DNA from 2 places in the Defluviitoga tunisiensis genome. Region 2 is predicted to be linked to the other one. Evidence: riboswitches for the same ligand, from Rfam matches in the RefSeq annotation. Region 2 holds a riboswitch; the other holds the start of a gene.
What was found. A riboswitch is a leader RNA that binds a small molecule or an ion and turns the genes downstream of it on or off. The one in region 2 is predicted to bind S-adenosylmethionine.

Region 1 (8,051 bases), 710 kb from region 2:
AAATATTTTTTTATATACTTCCAAATCTCGCAAAACAATTGGTAAACCGCTACCTGCTGCTTCTAAAACCACTAAACCAAAGGTTTCTTGCAAGGAAGGAAGAAAAAATATATCGGCCATATTATAAAAATCAATCATTTTTTCTCTGTTCACTATTCCTGCAAAAAACAAGTTGGAAGGAGCATTATTAATTAACTCATTCATTTCCTCATAACCGTCTGTCATTTTTTGAAATGGCATACCTCCAACCCAAATAAACTTCATTTCTTTTAATTCAGATGCCATTTCAAAGAAATCTCTAATGCCTTTTCTAGGTTGAATTTGTCCAGCTCCTAAAACCACAAAATCATTTACAGAATAACCATATTTTTTTCTTAAAAATTTTTTTTTAGATTCTTTATCTTTCTGACTAGTATAAAACAGGTCCTTTCTAACAATATTTCGAAACACTTTAATTTTTTCTGGCTCAATTTTTAAATCATTTATAAGTTCCTCTCTTGTTTCTTCACTTACAGCTAAAACAACATCACTAATTTTGTAAAAACTCCAGAGATATATTCTAAATAGAAATAGCCAAAATCTATTTAATTTTAAACTACCCTTTAAAGAATTTGGAACAATATGAGCACTTATAACGCAAAAAGATTCTTTTTTATGGAACAATAATGAGAAAAAGCTTTTTGGATTAATCGTATGAATATGTAAGATATCATATTTTCCAAACAACTTATTTTGATATATCTCGTAATCACTATACTTTTCAAGCAAATACATGTGGTCTTCTGTAGCAGAATATACACCTTGCCCTGGATATTTATGGGCTATAGACAATATATTTATCTTCATTTATCACCTCTATTAAAGCTATAATAACTTCTTTATTCTTTTCAGGGTTCTGTTATATATTTTAGTATACATTATAGCAGAATTATCTATTAGAAATTCACGAAATGCATAACCATCAAAAACAATTTTCTCGTTATTTAAATATTTTTTTATTAAAGTCTTTGATAACCCTTGTTGTTTTGTTAGTATTATAGGTAATCCAATAGTTTCAATGTCATAACGGGCATAATCTTCTAGTTCTGTATAGATTTTACTTTCAAGATCATCTTTTTTCTTGTCTCCAAATAAAATTCTTCCAATTTCCTGAAGCTCCTGACTTCTTCCTCTTAATAATTCTGTTGAACTTTTTAAAAGCTGTTTTCTGTTATCATTTAAATAATCTAAAGAACCACATTTAATAAGCAACTCAATGATGTTTCTATTAATGTTTTTTAGTATTGCGAAATCAAAAAAATCTTCAACATCTTGAAATTTGCAGTTCATAAATATGTCTGCTATATTTTTACCTATGCCTTTAACAGTGTATAACGGTAAGATAATTTGGGTCTTATCAAAATTACCATGTGGATATCTAATATCAGGCGATTTGATATCTACACCTAATATTTTAGCCTCATTAATTATATCAACGTCTAGACCTTTTAATTTAATTAATTCTAAAAAAAAATGAGATGGATCTTTAAATTTCTTGTCCATAAGCCAATAAGAAATATGTGCATAAGCTACTGCGTGAGATTTATTAAAGGCATATTGCGAAAATTTTTCTAGCTGAGAAAACAATAAATTTGCCTGAGCATATCCTATTTTTTTGGTAGCATTATTTATAAATTTGTCTTTAAACTTACTAATCTTCTCTTTTTCTTTTTTAGACATTGCCTTCCTTAATAAATCAGATTCTTCTGGTGAGAATTCCCCTAAAATCTGTGAAAGTTTCATTATTTGTTCTTGATAAACCAAAACACCTTTAGTCTCTGGAAAAATATCTTTCAAATAATCTGGAGCATCTTTTTCTAGATACTGATCTATCATTCCCGATTCAAGTGGACCCGGTCTGTTTATAGCCAACAATAATACCAACTCTTCAAAATTTTTTGGTTTAATCTTTTTTGAAAGCCTTTTTCCTAATCTAGAATCTAATTGAAATATACCTTTAGTTAATCCCATTGAAAGATATGCATAATTTGAGGTATCTTCTAAATTTTCATATTCTTCCTTTGCTTCTATTTTTTTTAAAAAAGATAGTGTATCTAACGAAAGAACATCAAATTTTTCAACACCCACAAGCTTCAAATCTGACATTTCCCACTCAAGTATAGGTATACTTCTTTGTTCTAAAGGTCCAAAGGTTCTCAGATCATCATCTGATATAACTAAACCTGCTGCGTGCGTTGATTCTGCAGTTTCTAAACCTTCTAAATAGTACGCTAAGATATAGAAAATTTTTTCTTTATTGGTATAATTTGATAGTTTATTCAGGTTTTCTTTACTTCTAATTGGAGGTAATAACTGAAGGTCGGTAGAATAGCCTAGTAATTCTTCACTCTTTTTTAAAGCAGACCTAACTTTCATTGTAGAATAAGTCCGTATTTGAACAACATTATAAAATCCCATATTTCCTTGTAATGTTTTTATAAGTTCGTTTCTTCTCTCTGCATCAACGTCTATATCTATATCAGGAAGCTCATGTCTATATTCATTTAAAAATCTTTCAAATAATAATCCATATTTCAGTGGATTAACCTTAGTTATACCTAACTTATAAACTAAAAAAGAGCCAACAGCTGAGCCCCTTCCAGGTCCTATTAATATACCTTTTTGGGCGGCAGCTTCTATTATTTCTTTTACTGTTAATATATAATTCTCAACTCTTAATTTTTTAACTGTACTTAATTCATAAGCTAATCTTTTTTTCTCTATATCCGTCATTTTAATATCTTTAAAATAATCAATAAGATTTTTTTCTCTAACCCTATACTCTTTAAATGTGTATTCTTTTAAATTATAATAGGTCTCCTCATCGCCAATGAAAGCAAGCTCGTTCTGATATTTTAGCACATCTTTTACACACCATGATTCAGGATCTTTAAAAATTTTCTTTAAACCATCTATTGGATACCTTACATAAGGTAAACTTAAATCGATCTCTTTTAAATTTAAATTGTTAATAAGTTTGTTATAATGCATTATTGCTTGCTTGATATCTTCATTATTTTTAATAAAAAACTTCTTATTATTTGTTTCGTATAAAATAATTGGCTTAATCTTGTACTTTTGACATAAATAAATAAATCTCAGCCAAGATTTAGGATGAGATTCAGATAATACTATGCATTTAAAACCATATTTTTTGGCCAAAACAAAAAGATCTTTTATTTGAAGATAAGACTTACCTATCGATTTTGAAGTTTCTACAGGACCTAATATTTTCAATTGCTGTCCCCCAAATCATTACTGAAATTCATTAAAACTTTTTTAAAATCTTCTGGTAAAGGAGCTAAAAACTCCATCCACTTTCCATTTCTCGGATGATAAATTCCTAGTTTCAATGCATGAAGCATTTGTCTTTCAATAGGAATTTTCACAGACTTTTCAAACTTATTTTTACCATACAATGTATCACCTACAACTGGATTTCCTATATATTTAAAATGAACTCTTATTTGATGTGTTCTACCCGTTTCAATTTGTACCCATACTAAAGATGCAAGACTATTAAATTCCTTTAATACTTTGTAAAAAGTTACAGCTTCTCGCCCATTAAAAACAACCGCTCTTTTCTGTCTTGAAGTAGGGTGCCTTCCTAAAGGTAAAGTTATTTCACCTTCTTTTTCTTTTAAAAGACCTCTTACAATGGTTAAATAGATTTTTTTAGTTTTTCGCTCTTTAAATTGCTCAGATAAAAAACTTTTTGAATAACTGTTTTTACCTACAACCAGTACCCCAGAAGTATCTTTGTCAAGTCTATGCACTATTCCTAGACGATTTGGATCATCTCCTATTTTATCGAAATCTTTTATATGATACATTAATGCATTAACCAACGTTCCACTTCTAATTTTATTTGTTGGATGTACCAAAAGGCCTGCGGGCTTATTGATTACTATTATATCTTCATCTTCATATAAAATATCTAAAGGTATATTTTCTGGGGATATCGAGTCTTCTTCATTCATATGATCAGATATTTCTAAATTATCCAGACAAATTACGATTTCATCGCCTTTTTTTACAAGGTAATGAGACTTTTTTATGCCGCCATTAACGGTAACAGCCCCACGTTTTATCAATTCTTGAATCATATTTCTAGAAACTTTTATAGGAAGCTTTTCTAAAACAAACAAGTCCAATCTTTTTTGATCGTCCCCTTCATTTACTTTGTAAATCACTTTTTCCATGTAAACTCCTCCGAACAAGATGGTACAATAAAATTATTCCTCCAAACGTGATAAAAATGTCCGCAATATTAAATACAGTAAAATCTTGCCAAGATATTATATCAACAACATAACCTAATCTAATTCTATCAAAGATATTACCCAAGGCTCCACTGATTATGAAACACATACCTAAATCAAATGAAAAATTGAATATGTGGTTACTCCTTAAATACTGTTCCCTAAAAAAATAAAGAAATGTGACAATAATTGTTGCTATTATTCCATGAATAAGAGCCTTGCCCCTAAAAAGTCCGAATGCAACTCCTGTATTTTCAACATAAGTTAATTCAAAAATGCCTATTTTTATGGGATTATGAACTAAAATAGTTTCAGCTGTTTTTTTCGTTATTTGATCAAAAAATATAATAATTGGAATAAGCCAAGACATTATCTAACCCCTTTCTCATCTATTTCATCTAAAATTATTAATTCATATGATTATAACATTTTAAAATAACACTTGTTTCTAATTAAAGTTAACAATTTTAATTTGTTACATGATTTATAAGTTAACTTGACATTGATAATAAATTGTGTTAAAATTTATCAAAATTAATAAATTTATACCTTATCGAGAGTGGTGGAGGGACTGGCCCTGTGAAACCACGGCAACCTACATAAATAATCTTTATGTGAAGGTGCCAAATCCTGCAGAAATAATTCTGAGAGATAAGGAGAGGAAAATAAAAAATAAACCTCTTCTCGTCTTAAGAAGAGGTTTTTTATTTTTTTAAAAAATGGACATAAGGTTTTTGATTTTTAAAGATTCATGCATAAAACCCCAAACTTTTAAGGAGGAATAAAAATGGCAAAAAAGAATTACAAATTTGATACTTTAATGATCCACGCCGGGTACAATTCAGATCCTACAACTGGTTCAAATGTTGTTCCCATCTATCAGACATCCTCTTATATGTTTAAAGATACTAATCATGCAGTTAGTCTCTTTTCTTTGGAAGAAAGTGGCAATATTTATACAAGAATGGAAAACCCAACCACAGAGGTTTTAGAAAAGCGAATTGCTACTTTGGAAGCAGGAGTGGGGGCCCTGGCTACTGCATCGGGTCAAGCCGCTGAAACAATATCGGTATTAAATATTACAAAATCCGGAGACGAAATCTTGTGCAGTAGTTCTTTATATGGTGGAACATTTACATTATTCAAAAATACACTTGGAAGATTAGGAATTAAAACAATTTTTTTTGACGTTACAGACCTTGATATGTTACATAAGAAAATCTCAAAAAAAACAAAGTTAATTTACGTTGAAACCATTGGTAATCCTGAATTGTCTGTACCAGATTTTGAAAAAATAGCAAAAATAGCACATGAAAATGGGATTCCCTTAATTGTAGATAATACATTTGCCACACCATTTTTATGTAAACCTTTCGAATTTGGCGCTGATATTATAATTCATTCTCTAACTAAATATATAAATGGTCATGGTACTTGTATTGGTGGAATTATTGTAGATAGTGGCAAATTCGATTGGAACAACGGAAAGTTTCCTGAATTAAGTGAACCAGATCCAGCATTTCACGGAGTAAACTTTTTCGAAAAATTCGGAAATAGGGCATATATTCAAAAAGCCAGGTCTCAATTTTTAAGAGACATAGGAAGTACTATTAGCCCTATTAATTCTTTTTTGATATTGCAAGGGTTAGAAACCTTAAGTTTAAGGATGCAAAGACATTGCTCAAATGCATTGCAAATAGCTCAGTACTTGCAAAATGACCCAAGGGTCAATTGGGTTATTTATCCAGGATTAGAAAATCATAAAACGCATGTAAACTCAAAAAAATATTTAAAGAATGGTTTTGGGGGGATCTTAACCTTTGGATTAAAAGGGGGATTAGAAGCAGGAAAACAATTTATAGAACACTTAGAACTCTTTCAACATGTTGCTAATGTTGGAGATGTTAGATCTTTAGCGATTCATCCTGCTAGTACCACTCACCAACAACTAACTAAAGAAGAACAACTTGCCTCTGGGGTTACTGAGGATATGATAAGACTATCTATAGGATTGGAAGATGTTATAGATTTAATAGAAGATATAAATCAATCCCTAACTAAAGCTACTACATTTCAAGGAGAATTAGGAAATAAATGCCTATAAACATACCGGCAAATTTACCAGCCGGTGAAATATTAAAAAAAGAAAATGTTTTTGTAATGTATCATGATAGGGCTATTCATCAAGATATTAGACCTTTGGAAATTATTATTCTAAATTTGATGCCTACAAAAGTTGTCACAGAAACTCAAATTCTTAGACTTTTAGGGAATACCCCTTTGCAAGTGAAAGTAAGCTTGTTAAGAATGATCACACATAAATCTAAGAACACTTCAGAGGAGTATTTGAGTACTTTTTATACAACATTACTTGAAATTAAATATAAAAAGTTTGACGGATTAATTATTACAGGGGCACCTGTTGAAACCTTAAACTTTGAAGATGTTGATTATTGGGAAGAATTAAAAGATGTTATGAGTTGGTCTAAAAATAATGTTTTTTCTACTCTACATATTTGTTGGGGTGCTCAGGCAGGGCTATATTTTCATTATGGTATCAATAAATACCCCGTTAATAAAAAAATATTTGGTGTTTTTGAACATACTTTAAACGATAAAAGTTGCAAATTGGTAAGAGGTTTTGATGATATATTTTGGGTTCCTCATTCAAGACATACAGAAATCAAACGTCAGGACATAGAACCTATCCCTGATTTAAATATTATCTCTGAATCGAAGGATGCGGGCGTGTATTTAATTGAAAGAAAAGATGGAAGACAAGTTTTTGTAACAGGTCATCCAGAATACGACCCAATAATTTTGAAACATGAGTACGAAAGAGACATAAACAAAGGAATGGATATACCACTACCAAAAAATTATTTCCCAAATGATGACCCTAATAGCAAACCTATTGTTAGATGGAGAAGCCATGCCTACCTTTTATTTAGCAACTGGTTAAATTATTATGTATATCAAGAGACACCATATGAAATTGATAACATTAGTTAATTCTGTTTCACTTGTCTGCATTCATTTTTCCTTCAGTTATAAATATTATATAATTGAATAAATACTTTAGAAATGAAAATTCTCTAAAAATAAAATTTTGATTTTATAATGGGTCAGGGTCAGAACCCTCACCCCTTTTCTAGCTACAAGTACCGAAAAGTTTAAAGAAATTAAGCCTTAGTGTGTATTAATATTGAGATAATATTTTATAAAAATGATTAAATCCAAAACATAAATATAATAAGGCTTTGGAATTTTTGAAGACGGTAAACATCAAATCTTAGGAGGAAAAATTAAATGGATGGTCAATTAACCTATGGGATGGTAGGTGGAGCATTAGATTCAATGATTGGAGAATCTCATAGAAATGCTATTTTATTGGATGGAAGGGCTAAAATTGTTAGTGGTTGTTTCTCAAGAAATTTTAAAAAAACACTTCTAACTGGTCAAAAATGGAAAATAAAAAGAGACAGACTATACAGAGATTACCAGCAAATGGTAATTGAAGAAAGTAGAAGAAAACCAAAAATAGATTTTGTGGTTATTGCAACACCCAATATTTCTCATTATGAAATAGCTAAAGCTTTTCTAGAAAAAGGAATAAATGTTGCATGTGAAAAGCCATTAACCACAACTTTACAAGAAGCTGAACACTTGAAAAAGATAGCGAACCAACTTGATTTATTGGTTTGTGTTACTTATTCTTATACAGCTTTTCCTGTAATTCCAATAGCAAGA
Region 2 (8,051 bases):
GGGCAGGGAATAAAAACAGGTTTAGTTTCCGTACCTATTCTAAATATGCATTCACCAAGTGAAGTTGTAAATATAAACGATATTGATAGAGCAGCCAAATTACTTGCTATGTTCGCATTAAATATGAGTCTAAAAACGAAGGGAAGTTTGAACGTATGAGAAAATATCTAAAAGATCTTACCGAATTATCTGGGATATCGTCTCGAGAAGAAAAGGTTAGAGAATATATAAAATCACAAGTAGAAGGTAAAGTCAACAATATAACTATTGACAATTTAGGCAACTTAATTTGCTTTGTTAAAGGAAAGGATTCATCCAAAAAGATGATGGTAGATGCACACATGGATGAAGTAGGATTTATGGTTACGAAAATAAATGATGATGGCACTTTAGGAATTTCTCCAGTTGGTGGGGTTGATCCTCGTGTTATTAAAAGTCAACGATTAAAGATAGAAGGAGTTTTGAATGCGGTAGTTAATTCAACTCCTATCCATTTAGATAAAGATATCAAAAGAGTGGTTAAATACGAAGAAATAAAAGTTTATGCGGGATTTTCTAGCAAAGAGGAAGCAAGTAAAAAAGTTAATTTAGGTGACATGGTTACCTTTGATACAACCTATGTTGAAGAAGGTAATTATGCTTTATCAAAGGCTTTTGATGATCGTGTTGGTTGTTCTATTATGCTAGATATAATTGATTATATCTATGAAAACAAATTACAACCAGCATTTGATACCTATTTCAACTTTGCAACTCAAGAAGAAGTTGGATTAAGAGGAACAGGAGTTGCAGCCGCAAGAATTAAACCTGATTTTGCACTTGTATTAGAAGGAACAACCGCTGGAGACAATCCTGAAAATCCGCCTGAAAAGTGGGCGACTCATATAGGAAATGGTCCAGTTATTACTTTTATGCACAGTGGTTTGGTAATAAAAAAAGAAATGTTTGAAACAATTGTAAATGCTGCAAAGGCTTTAAACATCAAATTTCAATATAAAATGAGAACAGCAGGAGGCACGAATGCTGCGAAACTTGCTAAGACCATGTATGGAATTCCAGCTGGAGTAATATCTGTGCCTTGTAGATATATACATTCGCCACTAGCAATACTGAATATAGATGATTATAATAATACTTATTCATTGGTAAAAGAATTAGTTACTAACAATGAAAGGTGGGTAAATTATGAAAGAGCTCATTAAAAATATAACCGAACTATATGGACCAAGCGGCAGAGAACATGAAGTTAGAGAGTTTATTAAAAAAGAAATAGAAGATTATGTAGATGAAATTAAGATTGACAAATTAGGAAATCTTATAGCAATAAAAAAAGGGCACTCCGGAAAAACCATATTATTTGATGCACATATGGATGAAATTGGGGTAGTAGTTACTCATATAATAGATGGGGGATTCTTAAAGATAGAACAAGTTGGGGGGCAATTTCCTCTTAATCTTGTTGGAGCTAGATTGAATTTTAAAGGAAGAATAGGTGTTGTAGGTATTGAAGGTGAGACTGATAAAGAACTGAGAGAAAACTATAAAAATGTGTCTTTAGACAATATTTATGTGGATATAGGTGTTTCTTCAAAAGAAGAAGCTGAAAAGTATGCCCCTATAGGTACATTTGGGGTATTTGCCGATGGATTTGTTGACTATGGAGAATACTGCTTATCTAAAGCATTAGATGATAGAATTGGATGCGCTTCACTTATAGAAACTATAAAACAAATGAAAGACAATAAACATACTGTTATTTTCGCATTCACTGTACAGGAAGAGGTTGGACTAGTAGGTGCATTCGTCTCAGCTTACGATTATAATGTAGATAGGGCTATTGCTATAGATGTCACAGATTCATTAGATACACCTAAAGCGCTAAAGAGAATGAGCATGAAACTTGGATATGGACCTTGTATAAAAATTAAAGATCTAGCTTCTGTTAGTGACAGAGAAGTCGTTGATTGGATAAAAGATACTGCAGTTAATAATAACATAAAATATCAACTTGAGGTGCTAACTTTAGGAGGTACAAATGCAGCAGGATATCAAAGAACAAAATCTGGGATTCCTAGTTGTACTATTTCTATTCCTACAAGATACATACATTCTCCTCATGAAATGATTTGCTATAGTGATGTAGTTGATACTGTAGAACTTATTTTAGCCTTAAGCGAAGCGGATTTTTAATTTCGTTAATAAGCTTTTAATGTAAAGGGGGATTAGTTAAAATGGTAAACGTTGCACTTATTGCTCATGACAAGAAAAAATTAGATCTTGTGATGTTTGTTAAAGAATGGAAAAATGTCTTTTCTCAGTGCAAACTCTATGCTACAAAAACAACAGGCTCGGTTTTAAAAGATAAAGTAGGTCTTGAAATACAAACCTTTGAGTCTGGTCCATTAGGGGGAGACTTACAGATAGGTGCTTTGGCAGTATCTGGTAAAATTGATTTCGTGCTTTTCTTAAGAGATCCACTAACTGCTCAACCACATGAGCCTGATGTATCTGCAGTATTGAGAATATGTGATGTACATAACATCCCTCTTGCAACAAATTTAGCTACAGCAGAGGCACTTGTTCTAGAAATAGAGAAAAAATTTACAAATAAATAGATTTTAAAATATATTAACAAAAAGCCAGGATTTCCCTGGCTTTTTATTTTCTAAGAGAATTAGCTATTTTTGTTCCGGCAAACTGTATAACTTGAGTTAAAAGTACCAATATAATAACATCATAAATTAAAACATCCATCCTGAACCTTTGGTATCCATAGTTAATTGCCATGGCTCCTAAGCCACCTGCGCCAACTGCTCCAGCTATTGCTGTATAAGTTATCAGGTTAATTATAAGGAGTGTGATGTTTGCGACCATTTCTGAGGCAGTTTCAGGCAATAATACTTTCGAGATAAACTGCCAATTTGTCATACCCATAGACACAGCAGTATCCCAAAGCCCTTGTGAGAGGTTGTTAAAAGAATTCTCTGCTAATCTTGCCATAAATGGGATAGCAGCTATGCTTAAAGGTACTATTGCAGCTGTTGACCCGATTATTGTTCCTGTAAGCAATCGAGTTAATGGAATTATAAGTATTATTAATATAATGAATGGGATAGATCTAAATATATTTACAACCCAATCAAGGACAGAGTAAAAGGTTTTTGATGACTTTTTCTCACTCTTAGATAACATATACAAAGCAATTCCTAAAGGTATACCTAGTAATATTGCAAATAGTGCTGATACTAAAGTCATATACAAGGTTTCTAAAGTAGCAAAAATAAGATCTTGGACCATTTTAGTTCAACACCTCAACTTTATACACATTCTCTGATAACTCTTTCAAAAAATTTTCGACATGAGAATTATCAGAATTAATAGCAATAATCATTGTTCCGTAAGGACTATCTTTTAAATGTTCTATTTTTCCGTACAAAATATTTACACTTACATCATATTTTTTAGCAACGTCGTACAAAACAGGCTCGTGGGTTTTACTTCCCCAAAATACTATTTTTAATAGCTTTTGATTTTTATTTCGTACCATCTCCCAAGTCTTGCTCCAGTCAATATTGATTTCTTGATAAAATTCATTGTTTAATTCTGTTTCTTTTTCAATGAAAAATTCGTGAACAGGCCCTACAAAGTTTACATAACCATTTTTTAAATATACTACTTTGTCACAAATTTTTTTAATCACGTCCATTTCATGAGTTACGATTAATATAGATTTCCTAGTAGATTGGTTAATTTCCAAAATCAAATCAAGTATCTTTTGAGTAGTCTTAGGATCTAGCGATGAAGTTGGTTCATCGAACAATATAATATCAGGATTACTTATTAGTGCTCGAGCTATAGCAGTTCTTTGTTTTTCACCACCAGATAATTGTGATGGATAGGCGTCTTTTCTTGGGATAAGATTCATGCTTTCAAGCATTTTATTCACTTTTTCTTCAATTTCTTTTTTTGAAAGATCTTCAATTTCAAGTGGTAAAGCAACATTTTGAAAGACTGTTCTAGAGCTTAATAGATTAAAGTGTTGAAATACTATGCTAATTTTTTTTCTAATCTTTCGTAACTCTTCTTTATCTAAAGATGTTAGATCTACACCGTCTAATAAGATTTTACCAGAAGTAGGAACCTGGAGCAGGTTCAAGGTTCTCAAAAGAGATGTTTTTCCTGCTCCAGAAAGCCCAATAATGCCAACGATTTCTCCATCTTCAACTTTAAAGTTAATATCCTTTAGAACATGGTAATTATCTTCGTATATTAGGTTTAAGTCTTTTATTTCTAACAATTACCTATCTCCTTTTATATTAAAATTAACTAAAAAACAGGGACTACAGCTCCATTATATTTTTCGAGTATAAAATTTCTGACTTTATCAGTTGTTAAAACTTCTATTAGAGCCTTAACTAATTCATCGTTTAGTCTTTCCTCGCGAACAGCTATTATATTTGCGTATGGAGATTCTGCTCCCTCAAAAAACACAGCATCTTTTAGAGGATTTAAATCAGCTTCCATTGCATAATTTGTGTTTATTACTGCACCAACTACGTTTTTATCGGTTTTGTATGTTCTTGGTAAATAAGGCGCTTCAAGTTCTTTAAAGGTCAAATTATATGGATTTTCAACTATGTCTTTTACTGTAGCAACTAAAGGATCTTCTCTTTCTCTAAGTTTTATTAAGTCATGTTGTTCCAAAAGCAAAAGAGCCCTTCCTTCATTAGTAACATCATTTGGAATTATAATTATATCGCCTTTTTTAAGGTCTTTTAAATCCTTTTTTAGGTAAAAACCCATAGGTTCAACATGAATCTTTGCAGCACAGACTAAACCTTCAATTTTACGTTCTTTGACAAAGGTTAGTAAGTATGGTTCATGTTGAAAATAATTTGCATCAATTGAACCGTCTGCTAGAGCTAGATTTGGTTGAACATAATCAGTAAAAATAATGATGTCTAATTTAACCCCGGTTTTTTGTTCGAAATCATCTTTGACGAATTCTAAAATTTCTGCATGTGGAACTGGAGAGGCACCAACTTTAAAACTCTTACTTTTTGCTGCAGAAAATCCAACAACAGAAAATAATACTACAAGAAGAATCAGTGATACAAAAACCTTTCCTAATGTTTTACTCTTTTTCATTTAATCTCCCTCCTAGTGATTAATTACGTTCTTATTTTTGTATTATAAGCGGAAAATTATGGATAAATTGTTAGGGCTGCCGCCCTGTAACCCGCTAAATATTCCAATATTGTAATTAAAGCGTTCTTATTTTTGTATTATAAGTGGAAAATTATGGATAAGTTGTTAGGGCTGCCGCCCTGTAACCCGCTAAATATTCCAATATTGTAATTAAAGCGTTCTTATTTTTGTATTATAAGTGGAAATTATAGATAAGTTGTTAGGGCTGCCGCCCTGTAATCCACTAAACTCCAGATTTTGTAACATTTATTTTGACTGTAGAGTAATATTCGCAAGGTACAAAAAAACCTCTTCCGGTTATTGCTTGGAAGAGGTTAATTATTTTCTTATTTTCCCTCTCCTTATCTCCCGGAAAACTTCCTGCAGGATTTGGCACCTTTGCATAAATTGTTTTTATGCAGGTTGCCGTGGTTTCACAGGGCCAGTCCCTCCACCACTCTTGATAAGGAAATCATCTATTTATTTTTTCAATCATAACATATTTAGTTGGCAATGTCAAGGAGATAGAAAAAATAAAAGTAAAAGTTTACATGAGTTTTTTAAGAATTGTTCAATATTTTAATGATTATTATGTTATAATAATCATTAGAAACGTGGATTAATAACGTTAAATTTAGAGTTGGTCCAGAGCGAATCCCTCCCCCCATTTTATTTGTACAAGCACCCAACATGTTAAAGAAATTAAGAATTAGAGAAGATTAGAAGTCGGTGGGGTATTTTGTAACAAAATCAAATACAAAACGTATGTAAAATGAGCTTTTTAGAATTTCTAAACTGAGTATAATAATGATTTTAGGAGGAGATAGTTATGAATAGTTCTGTAAAAATTACCGATGATATTTATTATGTAGGTGTTAATGACAGAGATACAGCACTTTTTGAAAATCTTTGGCCTCTTGATAAAGGTGTAAGTTATAATTCTTATTTAATTTTAGATGAGAAAACAGCATTGATAGATACTGTTAAAGAAAGTAAAATCTCAGAATTTTTTGATAAGATCAGACATCTTCTTAATGGTAGGGCTTTGGATTACTTAATAATAAACCATATGGAGCCCGATCACTCAGGTTCTATTCCTGAATTATTACAAGAATTTCCTGGAATTAAAATTGTAGGAAACAAGACTACCTTTCAATTTATTAAGGATCTATACAAGGTAGAAGACAATTTTCAAGAAATAAAAGATGGTTCTGTTTTAAATTTAGGTAAGCATACATTGAAATTTTATCTCACACCAATGGTTCACTGGCCTGAAACTATGATGACGTATGATGAAAAAGATAAGATACTTTTTTCAGGAGATGCCTTTGGTGGATTTGGAACTTTAGATGGCGGGATTTTTGATGATGAAGTAAGAATCGATTTTTTTGAAGATGAGATAAGAAGATATTTTTCGAATATTATTGGAAAATACACAAAGATGGTTCAAAGGGCTTTAAACAAGTTAAAAGATGCAAACATTGATATAGATATAATTGCAGCAACTCATGGTCCTGTTTGGAGAAAAGATCCAAAAAGAATCATAGATTTGTACGATAAATGGAGTAGATGTGAAACAGAAAAAGGTGTAGTAATTGCATATGGCTCTATGTACGGAAATACAGAAGAAATGGCCGAATATGTTGCAAGAAGGTTAGCAGAAGAAGGAATAAAAGAGATAAAAATAATGAGTGTATCAAAAACGCATATTTCTTATATTATCAATGAAATATGGAAGTACAAAGGTGTAATATTAGGGAGTTGTACATATAATCAAGGGTTATTTCCTTACATGGAATCGTTAGTACAGTGGTTAGCTCACAATGACATAAAGAACCACGTTTTAGGAATATTTGGAACTTATGGTTGGAGTGGAGGAGGGGTTTCTACTTTAGTTAAATACAACGAACAGATGAAATGGCCTTTAGTATATGAACCAGTTGAGGCGAAGTTGTCTGCTAAATCTGAAGATTTTAAAAAGTTAGATGAATTAGCAAAGGCTATGGCAAGAGAAATTAACTCGTAAAAAGCAATAAGTACTCGTTGAGGTGAAAAATCTATGGAACAATTAATTAAAAAAAGTTTAACAAGGGCTCAAATATGTGAAGAAGTAAGGCCCGGACCCTCATCTATCATCATCTTTGGAGCGTCTGGCGACCTCACGTTTAGAAAATTAATTCCTTCAATATTTGCCTTATTTAAAAAAGAGTTGCTACCGAAACAATTTTACCTGTTGGGGGTTGCAAGAACAAAGTATACTGATGAAGAATACAGGAATGAAATAAAAAGGTGGCTTTTAAATGAAAACGAAGCTCTAAATAGCGTCTTATCGTTTATAGAAAGAATATTTTATATATCAGGTAACTACGACGATGATTCACTTTACAAGTTACTACAAGAGAAATTAAACTCTCTAGATAAGATGTTTGAGACACAACAAAATCATATTTTTTATCTAGCAACGCCACCAAGTGTCTATCTAGAAATTATAAGACGGTTAGGGCAGTTTGAACTAACAAAAGAAAACTCAGGTGGTTATTCCCGAGTTATTATAGAAAAACCATTTGGGAGTAATTTAGAAACTGCTATCGAATTAGATAAGGAATTACACAAGTACTTAAAAGAATCACAAGTATATCGAATAGATCATTATCTTGGTAAAGAAACTGTTCAAAATATAATGATGCTTAGATTTGCAAATATTGTATTTGAACCAATTTGGAATTACAAGTATATAGACAACGTTCAAATCACAGTGGCTGAAACTCTAGGAATTGAGCATCGAGCAGGATATTTTGAACAAGCCGGGTTATTAAGGGACATGTTTCAAAATCATATGATACAATTATTGACGTTGGTTGCTA

Region 1: it holds a riboswitch for S-adenosylmethionine, as region 2 does, so the genes downstream of both, DTL3_RS01050 (O-acetylhomoserine aminocarboxypropyltransferase/cysteine synthase family protein) here and DTL3_RS04300 (MetQ/NlpA family ABC transporter substrate-binding protein) in region 2, are expected to answer to the same signal.

What each region holds. Positions count from the first base shown of each region.
Region 1 is NZ_LN824141.1:203,818-211,868, forward strand. Features, by position in the region: gene DTL3_RS01030 (glycosyltransferase) at 1-846, opposite strand, end outside; gene DTL3_RS01035 (helix-hairpin-helix domain-containing protein) at 865-3,276, opposite strand; gene DTL3_RS01040 (RluA family pseudouridine synthase) at 3,273-4,241, opposite strand; gene lspA (signal peptidase II) at 4,213-4,671, opposite strand; SAM riboswitch class I at 4,849-4,959, shown strand; gene DTL3_RS01050 (O-acetylhomoserine aminocarboxypropyltransferase/cysteine synthase family protein) at 5,089-6,405, shown strand; gene metA (homoserine O-acetyltransferase MetA) at 6,396-7,313, shown strand; gene DTL3_RS01060 (Gfo/Idh/MocA family protein) at 7,611-8,051, shown strand, end outside.
Region 2 is NZ_LN824141.1:914,855-922,905, forward strand. Features, by position in the region: gene DTL3_RS04270 (M20/M25/M40 family metallo-hydrolase) at 1-159, shown strand, start outside; gene DTL3_RS04275 (M42 family metallopeptidase) at 156-1,202, shown strand; gene DTL3_RS04280 (M42 family metallopeptidase) at 1,186-2,190, shown strand; gene mgsA (methylglyoxal synthase) at 2,232-2,615, shown strand; gene DTL3_RS04290 (methionine ABC transporter permease) at 2,659-3,297, opposite strand; gene DTL3_RS04295 (methionine ABC transporter ATP-binding protein) at 3,299-4,297, opposite strand; gene DTL3_RS04300 (MetQ/NlpA family ABC transporter substrate-binding protein) at 4,327-5,148, opposite strand; SAM riboswitch class I at 5,547-5,657, opposite strand; gene DTL3_RS04305 (FprA family A-type flavoprotein) at 6,017-7,213, shown strand; gene zwf (glucose-6-phosphate dehydrogenase) at 7,247-8,051, shown strand, end outside.